Regions from separate parts of the Enterococcus sp. DIV0210g genome, predicted to be linked through region 2. Evidence: riboswitches for the same ligand, from Rfam matches in the RefSeq annotation. Region 2 holds a riboswitch; the other holds the start of a gene.

Region 1 (10,620 bases), 620 kb from region 2:
AAGCCTATTAGCAGGGCGCTAGTAAAAGCACCTGCTATTTGTGTTGCTGCACCGATTGCAAACAATCCAACCATAACAAGTATTGCGATAATAGGGCTGGTCGCTCTTTTTTGTTCTTTTTGAAACATAAATAATTTGTTTTTCATATAAAAATAAAACCTTCCTTCTTTTAAAGTATCGTGCATCTTAACATCATGAAAATAATGTATTACATAAATTATATAAGCTGTATCAATGGAACTCAAAGTATCAGCCTAACCAAGTATGATACAATGGCCTAAAAAATAGGGAGGAATACTAAATGAGTAATTTAAAATGGTTTTCTGGTGGAATGGAACGGAGGAAAAGAGCCGAAGCTATTATTGCTGAGTTATTAGAGGATTTGAAAACAGATCATGGAAACGAATCACTTCGAAAAGTATTAAAATCTTATCTGGAAAATTTGAAAGATGAAGGAACAGCCGTACCTTTGATTTTAAGTCGCATGAATTTAGATATAGCTAATGCAATAAAAAAAGATGGTGTGTTTTTAAAAGAAAATCAATCGAAAAAAATTAAAGAATTGACCACCATATCGAACATTCGCCAGGGTTATTAATTATTTTTTATTTGCATAAAATGATTCTAAAGTTTAAAAACCATACAAATCTTTTTAAGGATTTGTATGGTTTTTTTGGTTTTAGGGAATCAAGATTTATTTTGTTGAAAAACTCTTCTTTCACCAAGCGATAAAACGACTGCTGCAACTAATACAACAGCCAGCAGCCGATCAAGATAATCGGTGCCTGCTTGGATTAGAATAATACTCGCTGTTTGGTCAAGACCCAATCCAGATAAAACCTGAACAAGAATACTTGAACCAGAAGAAGTGATCCCGCCAAACAAAAAGACAGTGATCAAAGAAGCAGCCACTGTTCCAGGAAATGAAATCAGCAGCGCTTGGAGCGGCAAACGAGATTTTTGGATTTTTCCGTTTAAGAGAAAACCAGCACACAAACCAGTAATGATTTGAACAGGCGCATAATACAGAGAAAAAAGATCTGCTGTGATCCCGCTAAGCAACGCACTGATTGTTCCAGTCAATGCGCCGAATCCTGGTCCTAGCAATGTGGCGGAAAAAATCGTTCCAATACTGTCTAAATAAATCGGCAGCCGCAAAAACAGGGCGATAGCACCGCCAATATAGTTCAAAGCGACGCTGAAAGCAATGATCGTGATTGTACGTGTCGTGAATTTTTTCATTTTTTTCATCCTAACTGCAGCATTTTTAGATCCCTAGCAACGGCTTCGGGTTGTGCATCTAAAATGACGGTCAAAAATTTCAGGAAGAATGATGAAACATCGACAGTTGTCAAAATCTTGCTGTTCGCAGGTTTTTGCCAAAAGTCAAAACGATCGACTAATGTTTGGCCCAGACTGATCCCAGTAGTTTCTACAGCAGTATAGCTTTCAAACCCGCTGCAAAGCGCCGGATCGATAAAATAAGCCACAGCTAAAGGATCATTGATCACACAGCCGAGGATTCGTTCCTGCTGCCAATGGAAATCATAGTAAAAGCGGGTGATTGCTTTCAAATAATTCCCCTCCTCATTGTTGGTTTGGCAGCAATACTCTAAAATCGTAGGCGTAAACACGATTTCTCTGGTCACATCCAGTCCGACCATTTCAATCATCTTTTCTAAATGTTTGAAGACATAAGCCGCGGCATCTGGATCACACCAATAGTTGTATTCAGCTACTGGCGAACAGTTCCCATGACTTTTATAAGTGCCGCCCATTGTAACGAAGCGAGCCATGTGGCGTCCTAAATGGGGATTCTTTTTCAGTGCCTGTGCGATATTGGTCAAAGGACCTAAAGCAATAACAGAGATATCTGTAGGAACAGAAAAGGTCTCAGCTAAAAAATCAGCTGCTGTTTTTTCTTGTGCTTGGTATTCAGAAGTACGGGGAAAATAGGTTTCACCCAATCCATCCATGCCATGGGTATCTTGTGCGCTGACAAATGAGCGGACAAGCGGTTTAGAAGCTCCGGCAAAGACCGGGATATCTAAACGTTGACATCTTTCTAGACAGCGAAAGGTATTTTCTACACCTAATTCGACAGGGACATTTCCGCAGACGACAGTAATACCGAGCACCTCTAATTCCGGCGATTGGACAGCCAGCATCAACGCCAGCGTATCATCGATTCCCGGATCGCAGTCAATAATTACTTTTCGCATTATTTCCAACCTCCTTTCTTTGGAATCCAAAAATAGACTGTTTTTCAAATGTTTTATTGATACAGTACTTTTTGGATCTATGAGAGATACTTAGTTTTTTATCCTGGGAAGTTTACGAACCAGTCCAAGAAATCTTCTTGTTTTAAATGCACAAATCAATCATAACTTAAAGTGAAGAAAAAGAACACGTTGTCAGAAGAATTTTATTTAAAAGAGTTTTTGCTGAGACATTTCTCCTCCTTTTTGAAATCTTGTTGTATAGTAGAGAAAATACGGAAAACGAGGAAAGAACCAAATGAAAAAATATGTCATTTTTCTCCGAGGAATCAATACCGGAGGCTTAACGATCAAAATGGAAGAACTGAAAAAAACGCTTGAACTGCCTGAATTCAAAACAGTCACGACTGTATTGGCGACGGGAAATGTAATCCTCGAAACGGATTTATCCGCGGATGAAACATTGGAAAAAGCGCTGGTTAGTTTGAGTGAGCATTGGCAGCGGCCGATTTACGGTTTGATTCGGACACAAGAAGAAGTCGAGAAAATCGTCCAGCATATGACCGAGATTCCTGAACACAATCAAATGGTTCTTTTTTCAGATCAATCTTTATATGAAGAATTGAGTGAGCTGTTTGAAGCATCGGAACATGATGAACAAGAAAAGTTGACGTTATTCGAAGGAAAAGATTTGGTATGGGTGGTTAAAAAGGGAATGACAACAAAAAATTTTGGCAAAATACTTGCTTCGAAAAAATACCAGCAATTCTTAACCTCCAGAAACATGCGGACGATAGAAAAAATCCATAAAAAATTGAGCTGAATCTACAAGAAAATAAGCGCTCTTCCACATGGCGGAGTCTTTCCGCCGCACGGAAGAGCACTTATTTTTGTTTGACTGGATCAATTTGATTTGACATCCAGCAGCGAATAGCTTCGGCTGTCAAATCGATTTCGGCTTGTTGAATACTCGATAGGTTTTCCATCTTTTAGGTAAACGACTTGCTGGACTTCCAATACAGGATCATTTTCTGCACAATGCAAGTATTTTTGATCATAAACGGTACTTTTGTCCGCAGAGATTGCACGATACGCGCCAGCAAAAGCAATGTTCAACGATTCGTGCAAGTAAGCATAGATAGAAGAAAGCAGGTGTTCTTTTTTCAATCCAGGAACAAGGTGAACGGGCATATATGTATGTTCCAAAATATAAGGTTTGTCATCTAAAATCCGTAAACGATGGATATTATAGACCGGTTGTTCGGCATCGATCATCAAGCGTTCCTGGATCATCTCATTAGGAAATTCAACAGTAAAGTCGATGACGGTGCTTTTTAATGAGCGATGCTGACGTGCCATTTGCTGGCTTAGCCCCTCGTATTCATTTGCTGGGGAAGTATCTTTTTGCAAGAAAGGGTGATTGAGGATCTTTGTTCCAGCCCCTCTTTGAGAATACACTAGTCCTTCCATGAATAAGATGTTCACTGCTTTTTTGATCGTCATACGGCTGACACCGAATTCTTTGACTAATTCTACTTGATTCGGCAGATAACTGTCGGGAGGATATTCTTTTGAACGAATTCTTTCCCGCAAAGTATTTGCGATTTCTTCATATTTTGGCATCTGATCCACCTCCATAGATTGAGTATAACGAAAGTCGGTACATGCGACAAGAATAGTCTCGATAATTCTGTTTTTTTATTTAAAAAGCGAAAGTATTCTTTGTTTAAAAAGAAGAAAAAAACAAATTTACGCAAAAGTTCAACTTTTGCGTAAATTAGATGATTTATTATTATGAAATAGCTTCTAAATCGACATCAGGCTGTTTATCTAAAACTCTTAAGAACGGATACCAGATCAAGCCGACGATGACAAAGTCGATGACTTGCAAGAGACCGCCAAGCCAAGAGTTGGTTGCTAAGACACCGCTTGCAATAATCGGCACAGTCCAAGGAACAGAGACGCCAGTTGGTGCAGGAACAAGTCCAGCTGCCATAACAAGATAGTTGAATGTTGTTACAACTAAAGGAGCAACTACCCAAGGAATCAAAATCGTTGCATTCAATACGATTGGCAGACCAAAGATCGTTGGTTCATTTACATTAAAGATCCCAGGAGCTAGGGCCAAACGACCAACGTCACGGTATTGTTTTTTCTTCAAGACAAATGCCATCAAAAGAACAACAGCAAGCGTCATCCCAGAACCGCCAAGACCTACAGTGAATGTTTCCATAAATGGTTTTGTGATGATATGAGGCAGTGCATCACCACGTTGGTAAGCTTCAAGGTTATCAAGCATCAATGTGTTCCAAATCGGGTCCATTACAGAGTTGACGATGATTTGGCCATGAAGACCGAAGAACCATAAAAATTGAACAAAGAATAATGCTAATAATGTCGCAGGCAAACTGCTGCCAAGACCGGTTAATGGACGTTGGATCACTTCATAAACGACATCATGGAGATTGGCATGGAAGACACCAGTCATGATTGCATTGATGATCAAGAAAACAGTTAGTGTTAATACTGCTGGGATCAATGCAGCAAATGATTTTGTCACTGCTGGCGGAACTCCGTCAGGCATTTTGATCTGCCAGCCGCGTTTTGTGATTCGGCAATAGATTTCTGCAGCAAGGAAAGCCGCGATCATTCCGATGAACATTCCTTTTGCGCCTAAACGATCAAGTGAAAGCACGCCGCTGACTTCTTCACCGCCGACAGTGGTCATGACAAACGGTGTAAGAATCAAGAAACTAGCAAAGGAAACAGCGCCTCCGAAAATACCTTCAACATCATAAGATTTTGACAAATAATAGCCGATACCAAATGTAACAAAGACGGACATGATACTCATTGTTGCGTTTTGCCCATTTCCAAATAACTCAGTTAGTGTTCCTTTGGTCGCATCGTTGAAAAATGGCAAGTTATTGATAACCACCACGATCGAACCGAACATCGTTAAAGGGAAAGAAAGCATGAAGGCATCTCTTAACACGGTGAGATAGCGGTTTTGCCCAAGCAAGTTTGCGAGGGGCATGATTTTTTCTGACAGTTTATCCATAAATCCGTTCATTATATTCACCTCAAGTTTATTTGTAATCGATTACATGAAAAATATATCACGGTATTTTTTAAATGTCTAGTCATTTTTCAATAAAAGTATTGATTTATTTTTTTGAGTTGGTTATGATAACGGTATCAAATGAAAAAGCGAGGAATAGAAAATGACAGTATATAACTTTCCAAAAGGTTTTTGGTGGGGCTCTGCAGCTAGCGGACCACAAACAGAGGGCAGAATTTTAGGAGATGGCAAAGGGGAGAGTATCTGGGACTATTGGTATGAAAAAGAACCAGAGAAATTTTTTGATCAAGTTGGTCCTGAAAATACATCTCAAGTTTATACAAAATATCGTGAAGACGTTCAATTAATGAAACAAACAGGTCATAATACCTTTCGGACATCTATCCAGTGGAGCCGTTTGTTCCCAAATGGCGCTGGAGAAGTCAACCAAACAGCAGTATCTTTTTACCATGATTACTTCACAGAACTTTTAGAAAACGGCATTGAGCCATTCGTCAATCTTTACCATTTCGATATGCCGATGGCGCTGCAGGAAAAAGGCGGCTGGCTCAATCGAGAAACAGTAGATGCGTATGCAGAATATGCAAAAACTTGTTTTGAATTATTTGGCGGGATCGTCAAAAAATGGTTCACCCATAATGAACCAATCGTACCTGTCGAAGCAGGTTATCTGTATCAATTCCATTATCCAAACCATGTGAATCTTAAAGAAGCAGTCCAAGTCGGTTTCCATGAAACATTAGCAAGTGCTAAAGCAATCAAAATCTATCACGAAATGGCACAAGATGGAGAAATCGGGATCATCTTGAACTTGACGCCAAGTTATCCAAGAGATGAAAATAATCCAGCTGATGTGAAAGCAGCCGCGATTGCGGATGCGTTTTTCAACCGCTCATTTTTAGATCCAGCAGTCAAAGGAACATTCCCAGAAGAATTGATCGAGATCGTTAAAGAATTAGATATGGTCCCTGAATTCAAGGAAGGCGACCTTGAACTAATCAAAGAAAATACAGTGGATCTTTTGGGAATCAATTACTACCAGCCTCGAAGAATCAAAGCAAAAGAAACACCTGTCGATCACAAAAACGGCCCAATGCCAGATGATTATTTTGATAATTACGACATGCCAGGCAAAAAAATGAATCCTTACCGCGGATGGGAAATCTATGAAAAAGGAATCTATGATATTTTAACGAATACCCGAGAAAATTATGGCAATATCAAATGCTATATCTCTGAAAATGGAATGGGTGTTGAAGGGGAAGAACGCTTCGTCAATCAAGAAGGCGTGATCGAAGACGATTACCGCATCGAATTCGTACAAGATCATTTGAAATATGTACATCAGGCGATTGAAGAAGGAACAAATTGTGTGGGTTATCATATGTGGACATGTATGGATAACTGGTCTTGGACAAATGCCTATAAAAACCGTTATGGCTTCATCGCTGTCGATTTAGACCAAGACGGCAAACGAACAATCAAGAAATCTGGTCATTGGTTCAAACAAGTATCTGAAAAAAATGGTTTTGAAGCATAAGGTTTATTGTTGTTTGATCAAAAAATATTTTTGATCGTTGATTTATTTGTCCGTTCTCTCAAACAGTGCTAAAATAGATGTAAAGGAGGCGGTTTCAATGGATTCTTATAACAATATTCTAATCGCGATCGATGGGTCGGAACAAGCAGAAAAAGCTTTTGCAGAGGCAATCGAGATTGCGAAAAGAAATCACGCGAAGCTTCACATTTTGTATGTAAATGAAATAACAGGGAATTTCTTTGGTGATTTTGCTTTTACAACTGCGAACCTTCAAGATGAGCTGGATGAAGTAGCGAAAAACCAAATGGATGCGCACCGTAACCTGGCGATTGAGAAAGAAGTAACGGATGTGGAGACCTATATCATGTATGGCTATCCGAAAACATTGATCGCAAATTTCAATGAGTCAAAAGAACCAATTGATCTGATCGTTTTAGGATCAACCGGACTGAACGCAGTAGAACGCGCAATCGTAGGATCAACGACTGCGTATGTCGTAAATCATGCATCGTGCAATGTATTAGTTGTCAAATAAGTAAATTTTGCAAAAACAGAATGAAAAGCAAAAAGCTCCGGCAGATGTTTGTCTGCCGGAGCTTTTCTACATATTCATCCAGTTTGGTTCTAAAATATTTCCATCTAAATCTTGCACTTCCAAATTATACATTTGCTCTTCGGGAAATCCCATATCGACATGGTAAACATTTCCGCCATTTGCTTCTGCTTTTTCACCAAAGGCTTTGACTTCCTCAACGCTGTTCATGCTGAAAGCAATCAAAGCACCGCTTGTTGTTTTTGTATCAGCAATCGTTTTATCACCGATAAACTTGCGATAAAAACCATGATCCAGCAGCATGACCATGAAATGTTCATCCCACACCATTGCAGTTGCTTCATCTGTTGAGAATTCAGGATTCATCGTAAACCCGAGTTTTTGATAAAATTCTGTGGACTTTGCGACATCTTTAACTGGAAAATTTACAAATACCATTGTTGACATTTTTTCTCCCTCCTATTTGAATATCAAAGAAATACACTGGGCATCTCTTTGAAAACGCTATCTTATATTCTATATCCAAGATAAACTGATACCGTTTTTTCGTCTAATAAGAGGAACTTTTCCACTAGAGCTTAATGAATAATTAAAGAATAGGTGAAAACAGGCGAGAAACTTGTTGCTTGAACAATAGCCATTTTGACATCTGGCTTACAGTTTCTTCAGTCATCATGGTAGAGATTGCTTCATCTTGGATAAACTTGTCCGCTAGTTTGTCTAAACATTCCGGGTCGTACAAAACAGCACTGCTTTCAAAATTCAAGCGATAACTGCGGATATCTTGGTTAGCGGAACCGACCATACAGATTTCTTCATCCATGATCAATGTTTTAGCGTGCATAAAGCCGCCTTCATAAATCAAAATCTCGATTTTATCCTTGATAAGCTGGCGTGCATAATACTGTGTCGCACGATAGATGAAGGGATGATCTGGCTTATTTGGGATCATGATTTTTACTTCTACGCCAGAAGCGGCTGCAATTCTCAATGCAGCAAGCACACTTTCATCTAAAACAAGGTAAGGTGTTTGGATCCAAAGGCGTTTTTTTGCGGAAGTGATCAACTTGATAAAAGCGAGTTTGATTTGTTCATTTTCACTATTTGGACCGCTGGAAACGATTTGGATCGATGTTTTGTTTTCTTTGACCGTATGACTGTCTGTTTTCTTGAAGAAATAATCCAAATGATAGCCGACTTTTCGTTCAGCAGGCACAGAAGCATTCCAGTCCATTAGAAAACGTAATTGCAGCAGCGAAGACGCAGCACCATAAATACGAAGATGCGTATCGCGCCAGTAGCCGAATTTTTTCGTTGTTTTGACATATTGATCCGCAATGTTGAAACCGCCGATGTAACTGTACTTGCCATCGATCACAACGATTTTGCGGTGATCATGATAGTTCAGACGAAAACGCATCAATGCTTTTTGCGAAGTAATGAATGTTTGCGCATGACCGCCGTTTTCGATCAGCTTTTTGAAGTCTTTTGCCTTGGAACCTTTTGAACCAAAAGCATCATAAAGCAGACGGACTTCGACACCTTCAGCTGCTTTTTCTTCCAGTAAACGAAGAACTTGCTGCCCAATGCTATCGGTAACGAATGCATAATATTCGATATGGATCGAGTGTTTGGCGTTTTTGATATCTTTTAGAAGAGCATCCAATTTTTCTTGACCATCTGTAAACAAATCAACTGCATTATTTCGTGTCAGCGGCATTCTGTTCAACGCAGAAAAAAAGTCGACGAACTGCTGATGATCGGGATTTTTCATTCCTTGATCGTATAATTCATCTGTATTGTCTTTAAAATCACGAAAGTTATCTAATTCCTTCAAATCGCTTTGTTGAAGATAGAATTTTTTCTTGTCAGTCAATCCTCGACCGAAGAAGAGATATAAAACAAAACCGAAACCAGGCAAAGCAAATAACACCAGCAGCCATGCCCAGATCGCTGCAACATCTCTAGGTTTCATCAAAATAGTAATTAATGCAATAAGTGCATTGATAAAAAAAATAAAAGAAATAATACTTCCTACCAACTTGTGTCCTCCTTTTTCAATCTCGTATAGTATAGCATGGCTGCAGTAAAAAATTCTAATTGAGGTGTTGAAAATCTTTCAATATTATTTCAAAAAAAACAATTCCGATAGTTGCGTTTTGCAAAAAAGTAAGGTAACATGAACTTACAGTTGAATAACCTCCTTAGGGGAGTAACCGGCAACCCAGTGTTGCGATAATATCAACAGTAAGTTAACCAATGGTTTTCTGGTATTGTATGAAATGGTGAGACCTAAGACAAATTGCTATTTGTCTTAGGTCTTTTTTTTATGACAGGACAGGAAAAAATTGGTGAAAAATAAAAAAACGGGGGATGACAAGTGGAAAACAAAGAACAGCATCAGCAAGAAATCTACAAAGAATCGGTTCAATCGCTGATGACTCAAACAGAGAGTTCTGAATCAGGGTTGAGTACAGAACAAGCACAAACAAGGTTGGAAAGAGACGGCTACAATCAGCTGAAGGAAGCCCCAAAGAAACCTGTCTGGAAATTATTTTTAGAAACATTCAAAGATGCAATGGTCATCGTTTTGCTGATCGTTGCTGCTATCCAGCTGGTAATGGGTGACTATATCGAGTTTGTCGTTATTTTTGCTGTATTGCTGCTGAACTCAGTAGTTAGTGTTGTACAAGCAAAAAAAGCAGAAGGTTCTCTAGAGGCGCTGAAAAACTTGTCCGCTCCTGATGCACGTGTAATCAGAGATGGCAAAGAGCGTACTGTTTTAGCAAAAGAATTAGTCGTAGGCGATATCGTCTTGCTGGATGCAGGGGATTATGTACCGGCAGATGGCCGTTTGTTAGAGGCTGGTTCGTTGAAAATCGACGAAGGTATGTTGACAGGGGAATCTCAAGCTGCTGAGAAATCAGTAGGAGACATCGAACAAACTGTACCAATCGGCGACCGTACAAACATGGTCTTCAGCGGAACGATCGTAACTTACGGACGTGGAAAATTACTAGTCACTTCTACAGGAAATAACACAGAAATCGGACAAGTTGCCGGATTATTAGAAAGCACAACAGAACAAGCAACACCGCTTCAAAGAGGATTAGACAGTTTCAGTAAAAAACTAAGCTTAGCGATCCTTGCGTTGTCACTTGTGATTTTAGGTATCCAATTATTACGTATCTTTACTGGTGAGGGCACAGGCGATCTTTCAAAAGAT
Region 2 (10,620 bases):
CTTCAATCAGCGGCGCGGAAGGCGGCTGTCAAGCAGAAGTTGGTTCTGCCAGCGCGATGGCTGCTGCAGCTCTTGTTTGTGCAAATGGCGGAACCGCGCATCAAGCAGCCCAAGCAGTCGCAATCACTTTAAAAAATATGATGGGCTTGATTTGCGATCCAGTCGCCGGTTTAGTGGAAGTTCCTTGCGTCAAACGCAATGCGTTAGGATCTTCTCAAGCTTTCATTTCTGCAGATATGGCATTAGCTGGAATCGAAAGTGTGATCCCACCTGACGAAGTTGTTGCAGCTATGTACCAAGTAGGCAGACAAATGCCTTCTATTTTCAAAGAAACAGCAGAAGGCGGATTAGCCGCAACGCCAACCGCAAAACGTTTAACAGAAGAATTGTTGAATAAACAAGCATAAAAAAAAAGAGTACAAAACCATTGATCAATGGTTTTGTACTCTTTTTTTATTCTGTTCGAGTTAATCCAAAAGTTTAGTATTTTTTACTTCATCGATCGTTTTTGTTCCAGCAAGCTGCATAGTGATAGCTAATTCTTTATTCAAATGTTCGAACACGGAAGTAACGCCTGCTGCTCCGCCAAGGTTTAAGCCATAAATCACTGGACGGCCGATTGCTACTAGGTCTGCCCCGCTTGCTAATGCTTTGAAGACATGTTCGCCGCGGCGGACACCTGAGTCAAAGATAACGGGCACACGTTTGCTTACTACTTCTGCGATTTTCGGCAGTACTTCAAAGGAAGCTGGCCCACCGTCTAATTGGCGGCCGCCATGATTTGATACCCAGATTCCGTCAGCACCAGCAGAAATGGCTACTTCTGCGTCTTCTGGGGATTGGATTCCTTTTACAAGTACTGGCAGATTTGTCAGCTCTTTGATTTTTCTGATATCTGCTGGCGTCAATTCTTGTTTTGCAGCCGCATAGATTTCTGCGATCCCTTTTCCAGCACCATTTCCGCTTACGCTTTGTTCGCTGTAAGCAGCCAAATTAGGCATTGGTAATGGGAATTGGAAATTGTTGATGATATCTTCTTCACGATAGCCGCCTAAAGTTGAATCAGCTGTCAAAATCACTGCTTTAGCGCCGGCCTCCACTGCTTTATTTAAAATGAATTCATTGAAACCATCATCTTTGCTCATATATAGTTGAAAAAATTGGGGTGCATCTGGTGCCGCAGCTGCTGCGTCTTTGATTGTTGTGTTTGCATACGTACTAATGGAGAAAATAGAACCTGCATCAGCCACTCCTTTTGCTGTAGCTGCTTCTCCTTTTTCGTGAGCCAATCCTTGAGCAGCAGATGGCGCTTGGATAATTGGTGTATCTAAATCAATGCCGAAAACAGATGTACGAAGATCTGCAGACTCGATTCCTCGCAAAACGCGGGGCATGATTTTTTTTGTATTAAAAGAAGAAGTATTTTCCCGCATCGTCCATTCGTCTTCAGAGCCTCCGCGAATATATCCGAAAGCGCCTGCTTCCATTCGCTCTTTTACTCTGCCTTCTAGTGAAGCGATATTGACGATGTTGATTGGATGTTCTTCATTACTTGCTTGATAAGCCATAATAAATCCTTCTTTCATGTTCTTGATTACAAAAACATGATATAACACTTACAAAAAGTAAGCAAATATTTATACTTGGATTTTTTACTTTCGAGAGCAAAGTATTCTTATCTATCCCAAATAAAACGGCTCACCAATTGATCCACTTCTTTGCTTTCGTGCAGTTGACTATGCGCAGCACCTTTAATGATCTGTTCCTCCACAGAATTTCCGTTTTGTTTCAGCAATGGCGCAACGGCGAATGCGCTACTCAATGGAACGGTACCATCACTTAAATCTGTTTCAGATACTTGTCCGCCAACAAGCAAAATCGAAACAGAGCTTGGCAGATTTTGGATGTTTTGCTGATAATCCTGATAGCGGCTGGAAATTACAGATGGACCATTTGCTAAAACCTCTTCTGCTGTCTGTTCATTATTCTCTTCTACAAAATCATTGAAGGGAGCGCCAAGTGCCGCGAATTTTTCTACTTTTGGAAGCGAAGTGTCCTGACCATATGTGACGAGATAACGAAGTGCACTGACCCCACCCATCGAATGGCCAACGATATTTACTTTGCTGATACCATATGTTTCTTTTAAATAAACTAAACTGTTTTTGATCCATTCGGTCTGGTTCCATTCATTGTTTTGATTATCTGAAAAAACGACTTGGACCATTGGATCATCTGCTTTTCCGCTCAATTCGCCTTGTGCTTGGACACTCCCATCTGCCGCAACCGTTAAAAGGAGTTCATTTTCCCCTGCTTTTTCTTGCTCCAACCGCTGAAGCATCCCTTTGAAGGAATTGATGGTTCCGCTGTATCCATGGAAAAAGAGCGTTGGCACGGCTGTTTGTTCTTGCTGCTCTGAACTTGCTGTTGTTTTTACTGTTTCTGCTGTTTTTGAAGAGCTGGTTTGTTCTGCTTGCATCCCTTTGTCTTGGCACCCGCTTAAAAAAAGAAGGCTCAGGACAAACAATGCACTGATACTTAAAACATTTTTCACGTTTTTTTCTCCTTTCATTCAAACAAAAAAGCAGCAGCCTTCAGCCTTTTGACTGGTGGTCCGCCGCTTTATTCAATCTTTCAAAATTTGTGATGATTGATTTAATCGATTTTGTCTACTTGTTCGAAATCAAGTTCTGTACTTGTTTCGCGTCCAAACATATCGATATTTACTTTTAGTTTTTCTTTTTCTTCGTCGATTTCGCTGACTTGTCCTTCTAATCCAGCAAAGGCACCTTCAATGATTTTCACTGTTTCGCCGACTTGGACTTCCAAATCATTTTGACGAACGCTCATACCGATTGAACGCAAGATATGGTTTACTTCTTCTTGAAGCAATGGAGCTGGTTTACTGCCGGCGCCGTGTGAACCAACGAATCCTGTTACGCCCGGTGTATTACGAACAACATACCATGATGAATCTGTCATTGTCATTTCTACTAATACATAACCAGGGAATGTTTTATGAACGATTTCTTTTTCTTTTCCGTTTTTTACTTCCGTTTCTGTTTCTTCAGGAACTACAACGCGGAAAATATAATCACCCATCCCCATACTTTGTGCACGAGACTCGATATTTGCTTTTACTTTATTTTCATAACCAGAATAAGTATGCAGTACATACCAATTTTTTTCAAAAGATTCCATTTTGCCGGCTCCTCATTTCATTGTAAAATAAAAAAACCTCAGTATACCCGAAGTTTTTCTTCAAAACGATTATAGCACGTTCTGCTTTGTTTTACTAGCGTCCTAGCTAAGAATCCAGCTGAACAAGTGTTGGATAGCTGTATCCATCACGTAAAACATGACACCAAAAATGATTGATGTCTCGATAACGATCAATGTGTCGCGGCGCAATTGTTTCTTTGAAGACCAAGACACTTTTTTCATTTCTTCTTTTACGCTTTTAAGAAATTTCATTCTGCTTCCTCCTTATTTGGTTTCTTTATGTAATGTATATTGATTACAATATTTACAGAATTTGTTGATTTCTAAACGTTCTCCGCTTTTACCTTCGCTAATAGACTTTGTATAGTTTCTAGACCCGCATACGGAACACGCTAAAGCAGCTTTTTTCTTCGCCATTTTGTCCCTACCTCCTTACTGAAACTCACAAATATACAGAATAACAGTATCATGGAAAAGGTTCTTTGTCAATTTCTCCTAAAACCTTCTATTCATTCCTAGCTTCTTTATGATATGATTAAAGAAATTAAGAATTAGATTAAAATGTACGAAACGGAGGTACTTGTTATGCTGCTGAAAACAATGGTCTACAAGAAAAAAGATTTAACAACAGTGAACGAGACAAATACATTAGAACAAGCATTAGAGATTTTAGAAACATCTGGTTATCGTTGTGTACCGATCCTTGATGAATCCGGACAGATTTTTCGTGGAAATATTTACAAAATGCACATCTACCGCCACAAAGCAAACGGCGGAGACATGACACTTCCTGTCACTTACTTATTGAAAAACGCCACAAAATTCATCTATGTGAATACATCATTCTTCAAAGTATTCTTTACCATCAAAGAATTGCCGTATATCGCAGTTTTAGATGAAAATAACCATTTTTACGGGATCTTGACGCACAGTTCTTTACTGAATATGCTTTCTCAATCATGGAGCATCGAGCAAGGAAGCTACGTATTAACGGTTGCTTCTACTGGAAAACAAGGCGACTTGGCCTCTATGACAAAAATTATTTCTAAGTACACAAGTATTGCCAGCTGCATCACTTTGGATATTGGTAAAGACGAATTTATCCGCCGTACGCTGATTACTCTTCCAGCGCAAACGACAAAAGAAACATGCGATACGATTGTGAGCCATTTAGAAAAGAAAAATTTCAAAGTAGTAGAAATCGAAGATCTGCAGCATGCAGAATAAAGAGCAGAAAATCTTTTTGCTCAAATAAAAAACGGGCAATCTGAAAATCTGTCAATGATTTTCGGATCGCCCATTTTTTTAGATTCTTTTTTCAAAATGGATTGTTTTATTCAAGTAATACATCAATGGTGCTGAAATGACCATGATGATGAATTCGCTAAGTGCCAATGTGCCGTAAGTTACCCAAAAAGCATGACCGCCTGTCGGAACAAGCATATACGCGATCAAAATCATACTTACTGTAAAAAAGAGCGTATTTAAAGCTAAACGGATCTTGACATCTTTTACTTTGTTTTGCAGCAATGCTGTCAAACCAAGTGATAAGAACGTCTGTGTCCCGCCAAAAATCACGTCCATGATCCCAAAACCAAAGAACGCATTATAAACGATGACTCCGCCTAAAACACCCCATAAAAGTTTCCGATTGAAAACTACCAGATGATTCAAGCTTTCTGATATTCGAAATTGGATCGGCCCTGAAGAGACAGGTGCGACTAAAATCGTTAATGCTAAATAAAGTGCCATGATGATCCCATTTACCGCAATGACCATCAATGATTTGCTGCTTTTTGATGCTTGCATAATTTCTCCTCATTTCTCCTAGTTTTTTTGCGCGGGATGGTTGATGAACCGCGGACCTAGTCGTTTTTTTACAAAACGAACTAGAATCGAAAAAATTTCTTGGCTTCAGTTTTCACTGAAATATCCCGAAATCTTGACCACAATCATTCATTATAACAGAAGGCTTTTTCTTTTCAACAACTAGCTGTTATTTCCTGGAAAAGTAATGTTAAATCCCAGAAGTAAACGTTTGCAAAAAGAAGCAAAACATGGTATAAAATAGGTGTAAGGGGTCATAAGAATTCCCAGTAGCGCAGACGAAGCAGGTTCTGCTGAACAGAATTGTTGTGAAACTGAAACGAAGATGTAAAGGATGTGGGAATTTGAGCAACCTCTTACTTATCGTACAGGGTCTAACAGATTGCTGAAGAACTAAGTGGACACATGAACCTTAGATTTCTTCTCCGGAAAAGTACCGGATCGAGCATCTGTTAGATCTTTTTTATTTATTTTTTCTTTTCCTCTGCTATAATGTGTGGGAAACGATTTTGAATAAACAGTTTAAGAAATAGATTTCGCAAACAGTGAGCCTTGGCTGTACGGAGTCCTCGACAAAAACCAAGACAATGCTCTTGGCTTTTTCTTATGGAAGAATAAAACCGTTCTTTCAACTTAAGCTGCAGGAGGAAAAAATGGATATCCACTATCATTTATTGATCAACCAAGCGGCCGGCAGCGGAAATGGCAAAAAGACCGCAGAAAAAATCATCAAATTGCTGGAAGAAAAAAAGCTGGTATTTACTGCTCACTATAGCGAGTACGCTGGACACGATGCTGAAATCGCTGAACAACTGGTCCCCTCTTTGCTTCCTTGGCCTGAAGATAAAGAAGAATTGACAGAACAGAACGAATTTCCTTTAGTCGTTGTGATTGGCGGGGATGGTACCCTTCATCAAGTACTCAATGCTTTCCATTATTTGGGAAAAGAATTTCCAATCGGCTATATCCCAGCTGGTTCAGGAAACGATTTTGCCCGAGGGATCGGTTTGCCTCGCACAGCAGAACTGGCGTTAGATCGCCTTTTAGCAACCACTGAACCGAAAATGATCAATTTGCTGACTTTTGAAGAAAAAATAAACGAAATAAGCGGGATCTTAGTTAATAATTTTGGGATCGGCTTAGATGCAGCTGTCGTTCATGCAACTAATCATTCTGCTTCTAAAGAACGATTGAACAAGTATAATCTGGGCTCTTTTGCTTATATTTTTTCGATTGCACGGGTGTTGTTCACACAAAAAGGATTTCCGCTTTTGGCAGATGTCGGCGGCAAGCAGCTCGCTTTTTCAAAAGCATTTCTGTGTACTGTGACAAATCATCCTTATTTTGGCGGCGGGGTTGCGATTGCGCCAACAGCTGAAATCGCAAAACCGAATATGGATTTTATCCTGATTGAACGAATCAATTTTTTCAAGATTTTGTGGATCATTGGTCTGCTTCTTCGAAAAAAACATTTGAAATCAAAACATGTCCATCACTTTACAACAAGTAAACTTCGCTTGACCACAACGCTTCCTCAGTATGGACAAGCAGATGGTGAAGATTTGGATTCTCAATCCTTCGATTTGCAATTTGGGACTAAAAAACAGCCCTTTTGGTTTCTTTAAAAGAGTCAGAAACAGACTTTTAAATACAGTAAAAACCGCAAAACGATTTTACGTTTTGCGGTTTTTGATTGTTAGAAACAAGTATTTTTTACAACCACTAGTCAAACGGTGTTCGCTAAGCTGACTTTCAGCATTAAGCCTGACAAATTAAAAATATGAGAAGCTATTTCTAATTTATCATTCTTAATTCTTGAAGCAGACCATACTGCTCACAACCTCTACACAAAAGGCGTAATTTCCCCCATCCCAATCATTGGATCGATTTTCTCTTCTTTGATCAGTTGAGTGGTCAGAATATAATTTTGGGGCGCTTCTTCCACGATTGGTTCTGATGTTTTTTCAGGCGCAAAAAGACTGATTTCTTCTGTTTGTTCATCCGGCTCATCTGCGATTGTTTCTTTTTTTGTTTTCACGACAGCTGGTTGGCGTTTCGGTTCTTCTGGTGTTGTGTAGACACCATCTTCAAATGGGTCATCCCCTGCCAGAGAATCTTCGTAAGCAGTCAATTTCGTGCGGATCGTCAATGACATTTGTTCATTGTGGATGATCCGTTCTTTTAAAGTCGTCAATCTTACTGCAGACTCATTTTTCACACAGGTTTCGTAGGCATTTTCTTCCCCTAGTAAAATCAACAGGTCTTTACTCCGCGTAACAGCCGTATATAAAAGATTTCGCTGCAGCATTCGCTGATACTGGTGTACCATTGGCAAGATCACCATCTTGAATTCACTACCTTGGGACTTGTGGATCGAACAGCAATACGACAAAGTGATTTTGTTCCATTCATTTCGCTTATATGTTACTTCATTCGCGTCAAATTGAATGACCAGTTCATCGACTTTGTCTTCGGAATCTTTGGCTAAAATAATCCCAGTGATCACGCCCATATCTCCGTTAAAAACATTCACTTCCGGTGTATTGACGAGTTGGAGCACCTTATCCCCGATTCGATAAACCGTATCATTCCAACTGACTTCTTTTTTCCGTCCGTCAGAAGGATTGAAAATCTCCTGCATCATTTTATTCAATGCGTCGATTCCTGCTGCACCGCGATACATCGGCGCCAACACTTGGATATCTTGGGCAGTAAAACCTTTCTTTTTCGCTTTTGCGACGATTTGTGAAATCAGTGGTTCGATTTGGTACGCATCGCTTTTGAAGAACGAACGGTCTTTCTGGTTTTTCGTAAAATCGGGCGGTAATTTTCCTTCTTTGATCTCATGGGCTAAAGGAATGATACTCGACCCGTCTCCTTGACGATAGATTTCCGTCAATTCTACTTTTGGAATCTCATTGATTTCCATTAAATCATGCAAGACTTGTCCTGGTCCAACCGATGGAAGCTGATCTTTGTCTCCGACTAAAATTACTTGCATATTTGTTGGAATTGCTTTGAACAAGGTATTTGCCAGCCATGTATCGACCATTGACATCTCATCGACTATCAATAATCCGCCTTCTAATTCTTTTGTGCTCATCGTTGGTGTTTTTTCTCGCCCATTCAATCCTAATAGCCGGTGGATCGTACTTGCGGGGAGACCCGTTGTTTCATTCATTCGTTTCGCCGCTCTTCCTGTCGGTGCAGCGAGCAAAATCGGAAAAATCTCTTGCGTATATTTATTGGGATCTAATTCCAATCCGTTCAATTCAGCAAAAAGATGGACGATTCCGTTGATTACCGTCGTTTTCCCTGTACCTGGTCCCCCTGTCAGAATGAATAACGGTGATTTGATTGCTTCAGTAATGGCTTTTTCCTGTGAATCGCCATATTGGATACCTAGTGTTTTTTCCGTCAAACGAATCGTTTTCTGGATTTCTTTTTCGGGATAACGGATCTCTTTCTTCCGATGAAGCAGCCGTTGGATCGAACTGCCAATACCCCATTCAGAAAAATACAAACTATTTTCATACAAATTGGTTTCTTCTTGCTGTATTTTACCTTCTTCGACCAGTTGGATAATGACCGAAGCTGCCTGATCAGGTGTTATTTCAATAGGTCGGCTGGTTTCTAGCAAACGAATCGTCTGCTGCAGCAAGTCTTCAGCTGGAACATAGGTATTCCCCGTCTGGATGGCCTGCTGAAAAATCTGATGTAAAACAGCCGCGCGGATACGGCGAGGAGAATCAGCAGCGATCCCGATTTGTTCAGCCAAATTATCTGCACGTTTGAACCCGATTCCCTCGATATCTTCCACGAGCTGGTACGGATTTTCTTGAATAATATCCAGCGCTTCATTTTTATACGCTTGATAGATACTAAAGGCAAGCTGGCTCCCAAATCCATAACGATTCAATCCCATGATGACTTGATCCATACCATGATTCAAGCGAATCGTTTCAGCAATCAGTTCACGTTTTTCTTTGGTTAATCCCGTTATTTTTTTGAGTTCTGACGGATCAGAAATAATTCGTTCAATGGCATCTTCACCAAGTAATGCGACGATTTTTTCTGCCGTTTTTTTCCCAATACCAGGAAATTTATCACTCGACAAATACGCAATGATCCCATTTGCTGTCGTTGGTTTTTCCTGTTCGTACCGCTCCACTTTTAATTGTCTTCCATACTTTGGATGATCGACTAATTCACCAAAAAAACGGTATGTTTCATTTTCTTGTATTTCTCCAAAACTGCCAGTTGCAACAATTTCTTTTTCTCGAAAATCCGCATCTGTTTCACTGACATGGATAAGAAGAACTTTGTAGAAGTTGCTTGGGTTTTGAAAAAAGACCGCTGCTACCGTGCCGACAAAATAAGGCATTTTTTCTGGCTGCATAAGAGGAGCTCCTTTCAATCTATAATAATGGTTCTGGTTTCGTATCCGAACCTAAAAAATCAATATTGTTCCACGTTTTTAATTTGTAAGGCGGCTCAGGTGATCCTTCCGTCTCCAAAATCGTCAAACTGCTGTTATATAAACCGCCCATCTCGCGCAATTGGCTGATTTCTTTCCCCAGCATCCATTGAATTGCCGCAGTCATCGATGCGCCATGACCAACAAATAAGACTGGACCTGTATGTTTGGCTGCCGCTTCGGTCACAACCGCTTCGATTCGTGAAATTGCCTCTTGGATCGGTTCCCCATTAAAAGGTGTGGGATCATATTTGTCCAAATGATGACGCAGATTAGGCAAGTTTTCAGGATATTTTCCATACATCTCATCAATCGAGCGTCCTTCTAATTCACCCAGTCCAAGCTCCTTCAATTGATCGGTGTAAATAATCTCTGTCGGATGAACCAGCTCTTGGTTGATGCCTTGCGCTGTATCTTGTGCGCGCTTGGCTGTACTCGAATAAATCACTTCAAAAGGAATCTGCTGGATATGCTGACCAAACAGTTTGATTTCTTCATAACTATGAGGCAATAGTGGAGAATCGCCGTTGCTGCCTTGAAAACGGCGCTCCAGGTTCCATTGTGTTTTTCCATGTCGTGTAAAATATAGTTCCATTGCGGCGAACTCCTTTTAAGTTTGATAGTTCTATTTTAACGTAAAAAACAACGATTAATCCAGCTTGTCGTTTTCATAGTGATGTGTCAAATCAAGATCAGGGAATCCTTGTTGTCTCAATGCTTCATAAACGATCATCGCAGCAGTATTTGAGAGGTTCAATGAACGGACATGTTCATCATTCATTGGGATACGCAAACATTTTTCTTCATTTTCCCGCATAAAGTCTTCTGGTAAACCCGTTGTTTCTTTCCCAAATAAAAAGAAGTGCTCTTCTCCATCTGCAAAATTTTCATCACTGTAGACTTTGTTTGCAAATTTAGAGATCAAGTGCAGTTTTCGTCCATTCAAATATTCTAAAAACGAAGGAAGATCTTTGTGATACGTGATATTCACATCATTCCAATAATCTAATCCGGCTCTTTTTAAATATTTGTCGTCTGTTGAAAAGCCCAGTGGTTCGATCAAATGCAGCGGTGTATTAGTAGCTGCGCAAGTT

The links. Region 2 has a riboswitch for preQ1 ahead of IGI64_RS10575 (QueT transporter family protein). Riboswitches for the same ligand answer to the same signal wherever they lie in the genome.
Region 1: another riboswitch for preQ1. It lies ahead of IGI64_RS07605 (nucleoside hydrolase); the one in region 2 lies ahead of IGI64_RS10575 (QueT transporter family protein).

Annotation. Positions count from the first base shown of each region.
Region 1 is NZ_CP187903.1:1,565,791-1,576,410, reverse strand. It holds gene IGI64_RS07620 (CPBP family intramembrane glutamic endopeptidase) at 1-146, opposite strand, end outside; gene IGI64_RS07615 (bacteriocin immunity protein) at 302-598, shown strand; gene IGI64_RS07610 (ECF transporter S component) at 688-1,242, opposite strand; gene IGI64_RS07605 (nucleoside hydrolase) at 1,248-2,222, opposite strand; PreQ1 riboswitch class I at 2,307-2,351, opposite strand; gene IGI64_RS07600 (DUF1697 domain-containing protein) at 2,518-3,042, shown strand; gene IGI64_RS07595 (GntR family transcriptional regulator) at 3,123-3,842, opposite strand; gene celB (PTS cellobiose transporter subunit IIC) at 4,012-5,292, opposite strand; gene IGI64_RS07585 (glycoside hydrolase family 1 protein) at 5,444-6,841, shown strand; gene IGI64_RS07580 (universal stress protein) at 6,939-7,376, shown strand; gene IGI64_RS07575 (VOC family protein) at 7,443-7,841, opposite strand; gene cls (cardiolipin synthase) at 7,984-9,435, opposite strand; gene IGI64_RS07565 (cation-translocating P-type ATPase) at 9,775-10,620, shown strand, end outside.
Region 2 is NZ_CP187903.1:2,185,215-2,195,834, forward strand. It holds gene sdaAA (L-serine ammonia-lyase, iron-sulfur-dependent, subunit alpha) at 1-407, shown strand, start outside; gene IGI64_RS10545 (lactate oxidase) at 468-1,568, opposite strand; gene IGI64_RS10550 (alpha/beta fold hydrolase) at 1,676-2,572, opposite strand; gene nusG (transcription termination/antitermination protein NusG) at 2,656-3,201, opposite strand; gene secE (preprotein translocase subunit SecE) at 3,304-3,474, opposite strand; gene rpmG (50S ribosomal protein L33) at 3,487-3,639, opposite strand; gene cbpA (cyclic di-AMP binding protein CbpA) at 3,808-4,449, shown strand; gene IGI64_RS10575 (QueT transporter family protein) at 4,528-5,031, opposite strand; PreQ1 riboswitch class I at 5,044-5,089, opposite strand; gene IGI64_RS10580 (diacylglycerol/lipid kinase family protein) at 5,703-6,674, shown strand; gene recD2 (SF1B family DNA helicase RecD2) at 6,893-9,448, opposite strand; gene IGI64_RS10590 (histidine phosphatase family protein) at 9,468-10,121, opposite strand; gene trmL (tRNA (uridine(34)/cytosine(34)/5-carboxymethylaminomethyluridine(34)-2'-O)-methyltransferase TrmL) at 10,176-10,620, opposite strand, start outside.